Regions from separate parts of the Saccharopolyspora phatthalungensis genome, predicted to be linked through region 3. Evidence: riboswitches for the same ligand, from Rfam matches in the RefSeq annotation. Region 3 holds a riboswitch; each other region holds the start of a gene.
The links. A riboswitch is a leader RNA that binds a small molecule or an ion and turns the genes downstream of it on or off. The one in region 3 is predicted to bind S-adenosylmethionine.
Positions count from the first base shown of each region.

Region 1: another riboswitch for S-adenosylmethionine. It lies ahead of thrC (threonine synthase); the one in region 3 lies ahead of BJ970_RS05625 (methionine ABC transporter ATP-binding protein).
Region 2: another riboswitch for S-adenosylmethionine. It lies ahead of BJ970_RS16080 (aminotransferase class V-fold PLP-dependent enzyme); the one in region 3 lies ahead of BJ970_RS05625 (methionine ABC transporter ATP-binding protein).

Region 1 covers NZ_JACHIW010000001.1:602,740-605,941, reverse strand. Annotated here, with positions in the region: gene thrC (threonine synthase) at 11-1,279, opposite strand; SAM riboswitch class I at 1,292-1,421, opposite strand; gene holA (DNA polymerase III subunit delta) at 1,518-2,504, shown strand; gene rpsT (30S ribosomal protein S20) at 2,624-2,884, opposite strand; gene BJ970_RS02640 (TSUP family transporter) at 3,115-3,202, shown strand, end outside.
Region 2 covers NZ_JACHIW010000001.1:3,475,052-3,478,253, forward strand. Annotated here, with positions in the region: gene ileS (isoleucine--tRNA ligase) at 1-1,104, shown strand, start outside; SAM riboswitch class IV at 1,418-1,533, shown strand; gene BJ970_RS16080 (aminotransferase class V-fold PLP-dependent enzyme) at 1,572-2,909, shown strand; gene lspA (signal peptidase II) at 2,956-3,202, shown strand, end outside.
Region 3 covers NZ_JACHIW010000001.1:1,272,107-1,275,308, forward strand. Annotated here, with positions in the region: gene BJ970_RS05620 (ABC transporter permease subunit) at 1-189, opposite strand, end outside; gene BJ970_RS05625 (methionine ABC transporter ATP-binding protein) at 186-1,205, opposite strand; SAM riboswitch class I at 1,465-1,554, opposite strand; gene rsmA (16S rRNA (adenine(1518)-N(6)/adenine(1519)-N(6))-dimethyltransferase RsmA) at 1,729-2,598, opposite strand; gene BJ970_RS05635 (resuscitation-promoting factor) at 2,760-3,202, opposite strand, start outside.

The sequences.
Region 1 (3,202 bases), 670 kb from region 3:
GTAACCGGGCTCAGAGACCCAGGGCTTGGTTGACCGCTTCGGTGGTCGGGGCGACGGTGGCCTTTGGGCCGATCTGGTCCTGCACCGCGTCCAGGGTCTTCAGTCCGTCACCGGTGATCAGCAGCACTGTTTCGGCGTCCGGGTCGATCTTCCCGGTCTCGATGAGCTTCTTCGCCGTGGCCACGGTGACCCCGCCGGCGGTCTCGGCGAAGATGCCCTCGGTGCGGGCCAGCAGTCGGATGCCCTCGCGGACCTCGTCGTCGCTGACGTCCTCGATCGCACCGCCGGTCTTGCGCACGATGTCCAGCACGTACGGGCCGTCGGCCGGGGCGCCGATGGCCAGCGAGCGGGCGATGGTGTCCGGCCGCACCGGCTGGACCACGTCGTGGCCGTTCTTGTACGCCGTCGACACCGGGGAGCAGCCGGTGGCCTGCGCGCCGAAGATCCGCACCGGGCTCGGCTCCACCAGACCGACCTGGCCCAACTCGTTGAATCCCTTGTAGACCTTGGTCAGCTGCGCGCCGGAGGCGATGGGCACCACGATCTGCTCGGGTTTGCGCCAACCGAGCTGCTCGGCGACCTCGAAGGCCAGCGTCTTGGAGCCTTCGGAGTAGTAGGGGCGCACGTTGACGTTGACGAACGCCCAGTCCTCGTGCTCCGAGGCGAGCTCGGTGGCCAGCCGGTTCACGTCGTCGTAGTTGCCGTCGACGGCCAGCAGCGATCCGTCGTAGACCGCGCTCATCAGGATCTTGGCCCGTTCCAAGGTTTTGGGCACCAGCACCACCGAGTCCCAGCCGGCGCGGGCCGCCGCGGCGGCCACTGCGTTGGCGAGGTTGCCGGTCGACGGGCAGGCCAACACCCTGAATCCGAACTCGCGGGCGGCGGCCAGCGCCACCGCGACGACGCGGTCCTTGAACGAGTGGGTGGGGTTGCCGGTGTCGTCCTTGACCCAGATTCGCTTGACGCCCAACGCCTTCGCGAGCTTGTCGGCCCGGATCAGCCGGGTACAGCCCGGCTCGGTGTTCGGGTGTTCTTCGACGTTGGAGGGAACCGGGAGCAGCTGCTTGTAGCGCCAGATGGAGCGCGGCCCGGATTCGATGTCCTCGCGACGGATGCGGCCGAAGTCGTAGGCGACCTCAAGCGGGGAGAAGTCTTCCAGCGAGACGAACTCGGGGGCCAGCGGCTGCCGGTGCCCCTCTTCCTTGGACACTAGTTCGACGGCATTTCCCAGGTCGAACGCCTTGTTCGCGGGGGTCTGGGCGTGGGCAGCAGCAGTCATCGCGAGGTCCTCTCCTCATCTGTCCCGCGGACGGGTCGGAATTGGCACCGCTTTCGTCAGAGACCTCGCGTCGCGCACGATTCGCTGACGAACGGTTGCCGGGGCTTCGTCGGGCCGTTCCCTCTGCCCCTCTGGATGAGCTATGCAGTTGTGTCGGCAACGCTAGTGGACCGTGCCAGGTTCTGGCCAGCGCGATCCAGATGGCGGGACCGTCACGGGGGCGTGCGACGATGCATGCATGAGCGCACCGGCCGTGGTTCCCGATCCGCTGCATCTGGTTCTCGGCGATGAAGAACTGCTGGTGGAACGCGCGCTGTGGGCCGCGGTCGGGGCGGCCCGCGCCGCTGATCCGGAAGCCGAACTGCGCCGGGTGAAGGTGAGCGAACTCACCCCGCCTGAGCTGGCCGAACTGCTCAGCCCGTCGCTGTTCGCGGAGGGTCGGGTGCTCGCCGTGGAGTCCGCGCAGGATGTCGGCAAGGAGATCGCCGAAGCCTTGCTTACGCACGCCCGGCAACCGGCGGACGGGGTCACGCTCGTCATCGTGCACAGCGGCGGCGGCCGGTCCAAGCACGCCAAGGAACTGCCCAATGCGCTACGCAAACTCGGCGCGCGGGTCACCGAGTGCAACAAGATCACCAAGCCTGCCGAGCGGGAGGCCTTCGTCCGCGACGAGGTGCGCCGGGCCGGTGGCAAGACCGATGCAGCCGGAGTGGCCGCGCTGCTCGAAACGGTCGGCTCGGACCTGCGCGAGTTGTCGTCGGCCGCGGCGCAGCTGGTCGCCGACACCGGCGGCAAGGTCGACGAGACGGCGGTGCGCCGCTACCACCGCGGCCGGGCCGAGGTGACCGGCTTCGCGGTCGCGGAGAAGGCGGTGACCGGGGACCGGGCCGCCGCCTTGGAGGCGCTGCGGTGGGCGGTGCAGCTCGGCGTCCCGCACGTGCTGATCGCCGACGCCCTCGCGGACTCGGTCCGCACCATCGGCCGGGTGGCCGCCGCCGGTGGTCGAAACGATCCGTTCCGGCTGGCCGGTGAGCTGGGCATGCCCGCTTGGAAGGTGAAGAAGGCGCTGGCGCAGTCCCGGGGCTGGAACCCGACGAGCCTCGCCGAAGCTCTCCAGGCGGTCGCCGAGGTCAACGCCGGGGTCAAGGGCATGGCCGCCGACGCCACCTACGCCCTGGAACGCACCGTCCTGCGCCTCGTGGAGCTGCGCAACCAACGCTCCTGACCCTCGCGGTTCATAGCCGCTAGCGGTTTCAAGAGAAATCGCGGTCTCCGCCCGGGACGGGTGAACGGCAAAAGGCCCCTTCCCCGGAAACGAGGAAGGGGCCGAAGCTCGGCTTCAGCTCAGAGCTGGTTGGCGCGCTGCGCCATCGCGGACTTCTTGTTCGCGGCCTGGTTCTTGTGGATGACACCCTTGCTGGCGGCCTTGTCCAGTGCGCGGCTGGCGGCCCGCTGCAGGTCGAGGGCTTTGTCCTTCTCGCCGGCGTCAGCGGCCTCGCGGAACTTGCGGATGGCGCTCTTGACCGAGGACTTCACGGCCTTGTTGCGCTGCCGGTTCTGCTCGTTGGTCTTGATCCGCTTCATCTGGGACTTGATGTTGGCCACGGTGGCGCCTCTTTCTCGTCTGTTGAATCGATCGTGCCGCGCTGTCGTCGGCGCTGCGCTCAGGCAGGTTTCCTCCACGGCGGAATGCCGCACGGCACGGTCGTCCATGCTAACAGCGGCCACCTGCGTGGATGGCGACCGGGCGGCGCAGGGCGTGAATGGTCACACCAGCCGCGAGAGCGATCACATCAGCTCGGAACCGGTGCCTGCACACCATAGGGTCGAGTCTCGTGCTCGCAGCGTTGAACTGGCCCGGATTCGCCGATCTGTCTCTCGCCGGGCTGCTGTTCCTCGGCAGCGCCGCATTCCTCGCCGGGG
Region 2 (3,202 bases), 2.2 Mb from region 3:
TTCCTGGCCCTCTACGCCAACGCCGAGGGCGTCGCCGGGGAATCCAAAGTGGACAGTAAGCATGTGCTGGACCGCTACATCCTGGCCAAGACCCACGAGCTCGTCGGCGATGTCCAGTCCGCAATGGACTACTTCGACCTGGCCGGGGCCTGTGGATGCGTGCGCGAGTTCCTTGAGGTGCTGACGAACTGGTACGTGCGCCGGTCCCGCGACCGGTTCTGGGCCGGTGACCGGGATGCCATCAACACGCTGCACACCGTGCTGGAAGTGACCTGCCGGGTGGTGGCACCGCTGCTGCCGCTGACCGCCGAGGCGGTCTGGCGCGGGCTGACCGGCGGCCGCTCGGTGCACTTGGCGGACTGGCCGCTGGTCGACGAGTTGCCCGCGGACGCGGCTCTGGTGACCGCGATGGACGAGGTGCGCCAGGTGTGCTCGGCCGCGTCGGCGCTGCGCAAGGCCAACAAGCTGCGGGTGCGGTTGCCGCTGGCCAAGCTCGTGGTCGCCACCCCGGATGCGGAGGCGTTGCGCCCGTTCGCGGACCTGATCCGCGACGAGGTCAACGTCAAGGAACTGGAGCTGAGCACCGATGTCGCCGCGCACGGCCACTTCGAGATCGCGGTGAACGCGCGGGCCGCGGGCCCGCGCCTGGGCCGCGACGTGCAGAAGGTGATCAAGGCGGTGAAGTCCGGCGAGTGGCAGCGCACCGGCGGCACCGTGGTCGCGGCGGGCATCGAGCTCCAGGACGGCGAGTTCACCGAGCGCTTGGTCTCGACCGACCCCGGGGCTGCCTCGGCCCTGCCCGGTGGCATGGGCCTGGTCGTGCTGGACACCGACGTGACCCCGGAGCTGGCGGCCGAGGGCCTGGCTCGCGACGTCGTGCGTGTCGTGCAGCAGGCCCGCAAGGAAGCGGGCTTCGAGGTCTCCGACCGGATCACGGTGACGGTGTCGGCGCCGGCCGAGGTTCAGGAAGCGATCGCCGCGCACCGCGACTTCATCGCGGGCGAAACCCTGGCGAACGCGGTCGAGCCCGGCGACGTGGCCGACGGCTTCACCGGCGCCGTCGGCGAAGGCACCGAAATCAAGGTCACTGTCACCAAGGCCTAGCGAGTGCATCATAAAGTGGTTTGCGTGGCGGTGTGGGTGGCGGAACCTCAGACGCCGCCTGGGCTCCGGGATCCCCGACTGATGTATGCCCAATACACGGCGCTGGGGCTGTCCTCGCCAGGCGACGTCTGAGCCGTTTGGGATCCCTTGGGCAGGCGGTGCGAGCTGAGTCCCACACGGCAAGCGGCTTACGCCGCTTATAAACAGGGCCTGAGCGCCCTCTCGTCATTTGTCGGTGTGACCAACGCCGCTCCCACGTTTCGGGAATCTTGTTGCCCGGCGTGGGGGCGGTTTTCTACTGTGTTCAGTCGAAGGTCATGAGCGCCAGCATCAAGCCCCGGCTTGCTGGCCGGCAACCCTCCAACCGCGGTGGGGTGCCCCGGGTGAGGACCTGGCCGGTCGTGCAGGGCGATCCGGCAAGCGCGGACCCCCTGGGCGGGTCCGATGAGGCCCCCGAGGAGGGCGTCGTGTCTTCTGCCGTCATCGAAATCCCCTCGCAGTCCAATGTGGAGTGCCGGATTCCCGCCGTGGTCGGCGGCGCGCTGGAGGTTCCGCTGGTCACCGGCGGGCGCATCGGTTACGCGAATCTCGATCATGCGGCCAGCGCGCCCTGCCTGGAGTCCGTGCAGACGGCGGTCAACGAGTTGCTGCCCTGGTACGCGAGCGTGCATCGCGGCGCCGGGTTCGCCTCCCAGGTGTGCACCCGGGTCTACGAGGAGGCGCGGGGCAAGCTGCTGGACTTCGTCGGTGCTCGCCGCACCGATTCGGTGATCTTCACCCGCAACACCACCGATTCCCTGAACCTGCTGGGCCGGGCGCTGCCGCGCGGCACGTCTGTCGTGGTCTTCGACACCGAACACCACGCGGCGCTGCTGCCCTGGACCGGCCCGCGGGTGCGCCGCCTCCCCGCGCCGGAGACACCGGCGGGCGCGGTCGCCGCACTGGACGCCGCGCTGGCCGACTGCCCGGAAGGGCCACGGCTCGCGGTGATCACGGGCGCCTCCAACGTCACTGGGGAACTGTGGCCGGTGGCCGACCTGGCGCGGGTGGCGCGCCGCCGCGGGGCTCGCACCGTGCTCGACGCCGCGCAGCTCGCGCCGCACCGGCCGGTGCGGATCACCGAGCTTGACGTGGACTACGTGGCGATCTCGGGGCACAAGCTGTACGCGCCCTTCGGGGCCGGCGCGCTGGTCGGCCGTGCGGACTGGCTCAACGCCGCCGAGCCGTACCTGGCGGGCGGTGGCGCGACCCGGTTGGTGCAGGAAGCGTCGGTCAGCTGGACCACCGGGCCGGAGCGGCACGAGGCCGGTTCGCCGAACACCGTCGGCGTGCACGCGCTGGCCAGGGCCTGCGAGACGCTCGCGGCGAACTGGACGCATGTCGTCGAGCATGAGGAGTCGCTGCTGCATCGGCTGCGGGCCGGTCTGCGCGACGTGCCAGGGCTGCGCGAGCTTTGCTTGTTCGACGCCGATCACGACCGGGTCGGCGTGGTGAGCTTCACCGTTGACGGTCGGGACCCCGGCCTGCTGGCCGCTGCGCTTTCCGCGGAGCACGGCATCGGCGTTCGCGACGGGTTGTTCTGCGCGCACGTGGCCACGCGACGGTTGCTCTCGCGTGCGGGATCGGACTCCGATCGGGCGGTGCGGGTCAGCGTCGGGCTGGGCACGACCAACGAGCAAGTCGACCGGTTCGTCAACGCCCTGCGGTGGCTGGTGACCCAGGGCCCGAGCTGGAATTACGAGCAGGTCGACGGCCGCTGGACCCCGGTCGGCGACCCGCGGCCCGCCCCGGACTTCCTGTCCTGACCCCGAGCGGGTACTGGTGCGATGCTTTGGTTCCGGTTCAGGGACAATGACTCTCGTGAGCACCGAGCAGTCCCCCCAAGAACAGTCCTCAGCGGAGCAGGCGGACGCTGGGTCGACCGCCGCGGAACGAGCCCCTGAGACGCAGCCCGAGGCGGCCGACGAGTCGCCGCGGGATGGGTCCCGGAAGCTGCTCGCCCTGCTGGGTGGGGTGGCCGTCGTCGCCCTAGGCATCGACATCGTCACCAAGATCGCCGTGGTGGCCAACCTGGAGGGCCACGCGCCGGTCAGGCTGC
Region 3 (3,202 bases):
CACGCCGAGCACCCGGTACAGCACGGGCTTCGGGCTCAGGCCGACCGGCGAGGCCGAGTGCAGCAGCACGCCCAGGGGCAGGCCGCCGAGGACTGCCAGCAGGGTCGACACCAACACCATGTAGAGCGTGTCGATCGTCGCTTCACCAAGTATTTCAAGGACCTCCGACCAGGGGGTCACATCGCTCACGCGGCAGCTCCGTCAACGCAAACCGGGGCGCGTCGCACATGCGCGTCCCGCTCGATCATCCACTTCAGGGCCGCCTCGGCGCGCTCGCCGGTCAGGCCGACCCTGAACTTCGCCACCGGCGTGTCCCCCAGCCGGGTCAGCCCGCCGCCCAGGATTGCCAACTCGACCCCGAACCGGCTGGAAGCTTCCGGCAGCAGCGCGCCGACCGCGGCGAAGCCGACCAGCACGACCTCGGCGACGACGTCATGCCGACCGTTGGTCGGCCTGAGCGGCTCGGCCTGGTCGGTGTCGGGCAGCAGTGCGGCGCCCACCCGGCTGCCGGGCTCGGCGACCAGGTCGAGGACCTTGCCGTGCTCGACCACCCGGCCGTTCTCCAGCACCGCAACGTCGTCGGCGAGCTTGCGCACGACCGCCATGTCGTGGGTGACGACCAGCACGGTGACGCCCAGTTCGGCGCGGGCGCGGTCCAGCACGGTGAGCACCGAGTCGGTGGTGCCCGGGTCGAGCGCCGAGGTCGGCTCGTCGGCCAGCAGCACCGACGGCTTGGCGGCCAGCGCACGCGCCACGGCGACGCGCTGGCGCTGCCCGCCGGAGAGCTGGTCGGGGTAGACAGCGGCCTTGTCGGTCAGGCCCACCAGATCCAGCAGTTCGCCGACGCGGCTGCGCCGCTGCGGGCCGGTGAGCCCGGCCGCTTCCAGCGGCAGCGCCACGTTACCCGCGGCCGTGCGCTGCCGCAGCAGCGAATCACCTTGCGGCACAACGCCAATCTGCCGACGAGCAGCGCGGAGGGCCTTGCCGTCAAGGGAAACCAGGTCGGTGTCGTCGACGCGGATAGCGCCGCCGTCTGGCTTCTCCAACAGAGCGATGCAGCGAGCCAGGGTGGACTTGCCGGCCCCGCTCGGGCCGACCACGCCGCACACCGCACCGGCCGGGACGTCCATCGACACGCCGTCGAGGGCGCGGACGGTTCCGTTGTTGTGCTGGAAGGACTTGGTCAGGTTCTCAACTGTGATCACGATCGGCTCCACATCGGCTCGCGACGGCCGCGCACGTCAGAACGGCGACAGGCCAAGGAACTTCGGAAACGGAGGAAGGCTGGGTCACATCTCGCGACGACAGGCGGTGGTGGTGCGCCGCCCGTGGTCGATGACGCGACGCTGCGTCAGCAGCCTCCGGATGTGGGCTTGCCGGGATCGAGCCAGCTGAGCTCTGTTCTGGCCCCCAGGGGCCTCGCCCGCAGGCGGGTCGGCTAACAGCGCGTTGGACTCCACAACAACTCCATCGGTCCTGGCGTTAGCACCTGCCCGCATCGGGTGGTTGCTGCGGCTTCGCGGAGCCAGGTCTCTCGGCCGCTCGGGATGGATTTCTCGAATAGTAGACCCCACTGGCGGATTCGAGCGCAAGTTGATAGTCGTCACTTTCCGAAATCGTTTGCCAAATCACACAGCTGGACGAGCGGGAATTTTCTCGACATACCAGGTGTTGTCGTGACTCCGCGTAGTAATGCGATTCCGGTTGACAAGCCGCCAGGCGGGTGGTTCAGCGACCGCGCTCGGTAGCCGCGGCTTCGGCGATGCGCGCGAAATCGCCGATCTCCAACTGTTCGCCGCGCGCCGCCGGATCCACCCCGGCCGCCCGCAGAACGCTCTCCGCGTGCGCAGCGGACCCGGCCCAGCCCGACAGCGCCGCGCGCAATGTCTTGCGCCGCTGGGCGAACGCCGCATCCACCACGCGGAAGACCTCCTGGCGCGGCGCGGTCGACGGCGGTTCGGTGCGGCGCAACGACACGAGGCCGGAGTCCACATTGGGCACCGGCCAGAACACCTTGCGCGGCACGGGACCGGCGCGGCGCACATCGGCGAACCACGCGGCCTTGGCGCTCGGCACGCCGTAGACCCGGCTGCCCGGCCTGGCGGCCATCCGGTCGGCCACCTCGGATTGCACCATGACCAGGCCGTGTTCCATGCTCGGTAACTCGGCCAGCAGATGCAGCACCACCGGAACGGCAACGTTGTAGGGCAGGTTCGCGACCAGCGCGGTCGGCGGTTCCGGGAAGTCCTCGGCGCGGACCCGCAGGGCGTCAGCTCGGAGCACGGTAAGCCGCTCGGCCAACGCCGGGGCGAACTCGGCGGCGGTGCGCGGCAGCCGCGCCGCAAGCACCGGATCGATCTCGACGGCGGTCACTGCGCCGGAGGCGGGAAGGAGGGCGAGCGTCAGTGAGCCCAGGCCGGGACCGACCTCCAGGACGACATCATCCGGCGTGACCGACGCCGCGGCCACGATCCGGCGCACCGTGTTCGGGTCATGCACGAAGTTCTGGCCGAGCTTCTTCGTCGGCCGGATGTCGAGTTCCTCGGCCAGCCGACGCACATCGGCCGGGCCGAGCAGCGTCGCCTGCTGGTCGTCCACACCGAAAAACTACCCGCGGCCCGCACCCGCCAGTTCCGCGCCCCGGTCAGGCGAAGCAGGAGGGGCACACTTGACCGAGTCGCCTGGTCAAGCGGGCCCCTCACCTGGAACTTCTTCACCCGTGGGTGGCGTTCGCCGCGGAACGGGCGGTCGGGTGCCCGTCAGAGGCCGAGCTTGGACGAGCAGCTCGGCCAGGCGCCGTAGCCCCCACCGCGGGAGGCCCGGACCTTCTCCGCGACCGCGATCTGCTGCTCGCGGCTGGCCTGGTGCGGGTACGGCGCGTACTGGTCGCCGCCGAAGGCATTCCAGGTCGACTTGTCGAACTGCAGGCCGCCGTAGTAGCCGTTGCCGCTGTTCATCGCCCAGTTACCGGTCGCCTCGCACTGCGCCAGCTTGTCCCAGATCCCGTCGGTCGGCCGCTGTTTGCCGCCGACCCGAACGACCTTGGGCTGGGCTTGCTTGGTGATCCGCTCGCCGACGGATTCCCGGCCGGTCTCCTCGCCATTGCGGGTGGTGACCCGGGTGAACACGATCTTCTCGCCGGGCACGCCCGGGAAATCGACCCGCTCATCGCCCTTGAACATCGTGTTGTCGACGATCTCCT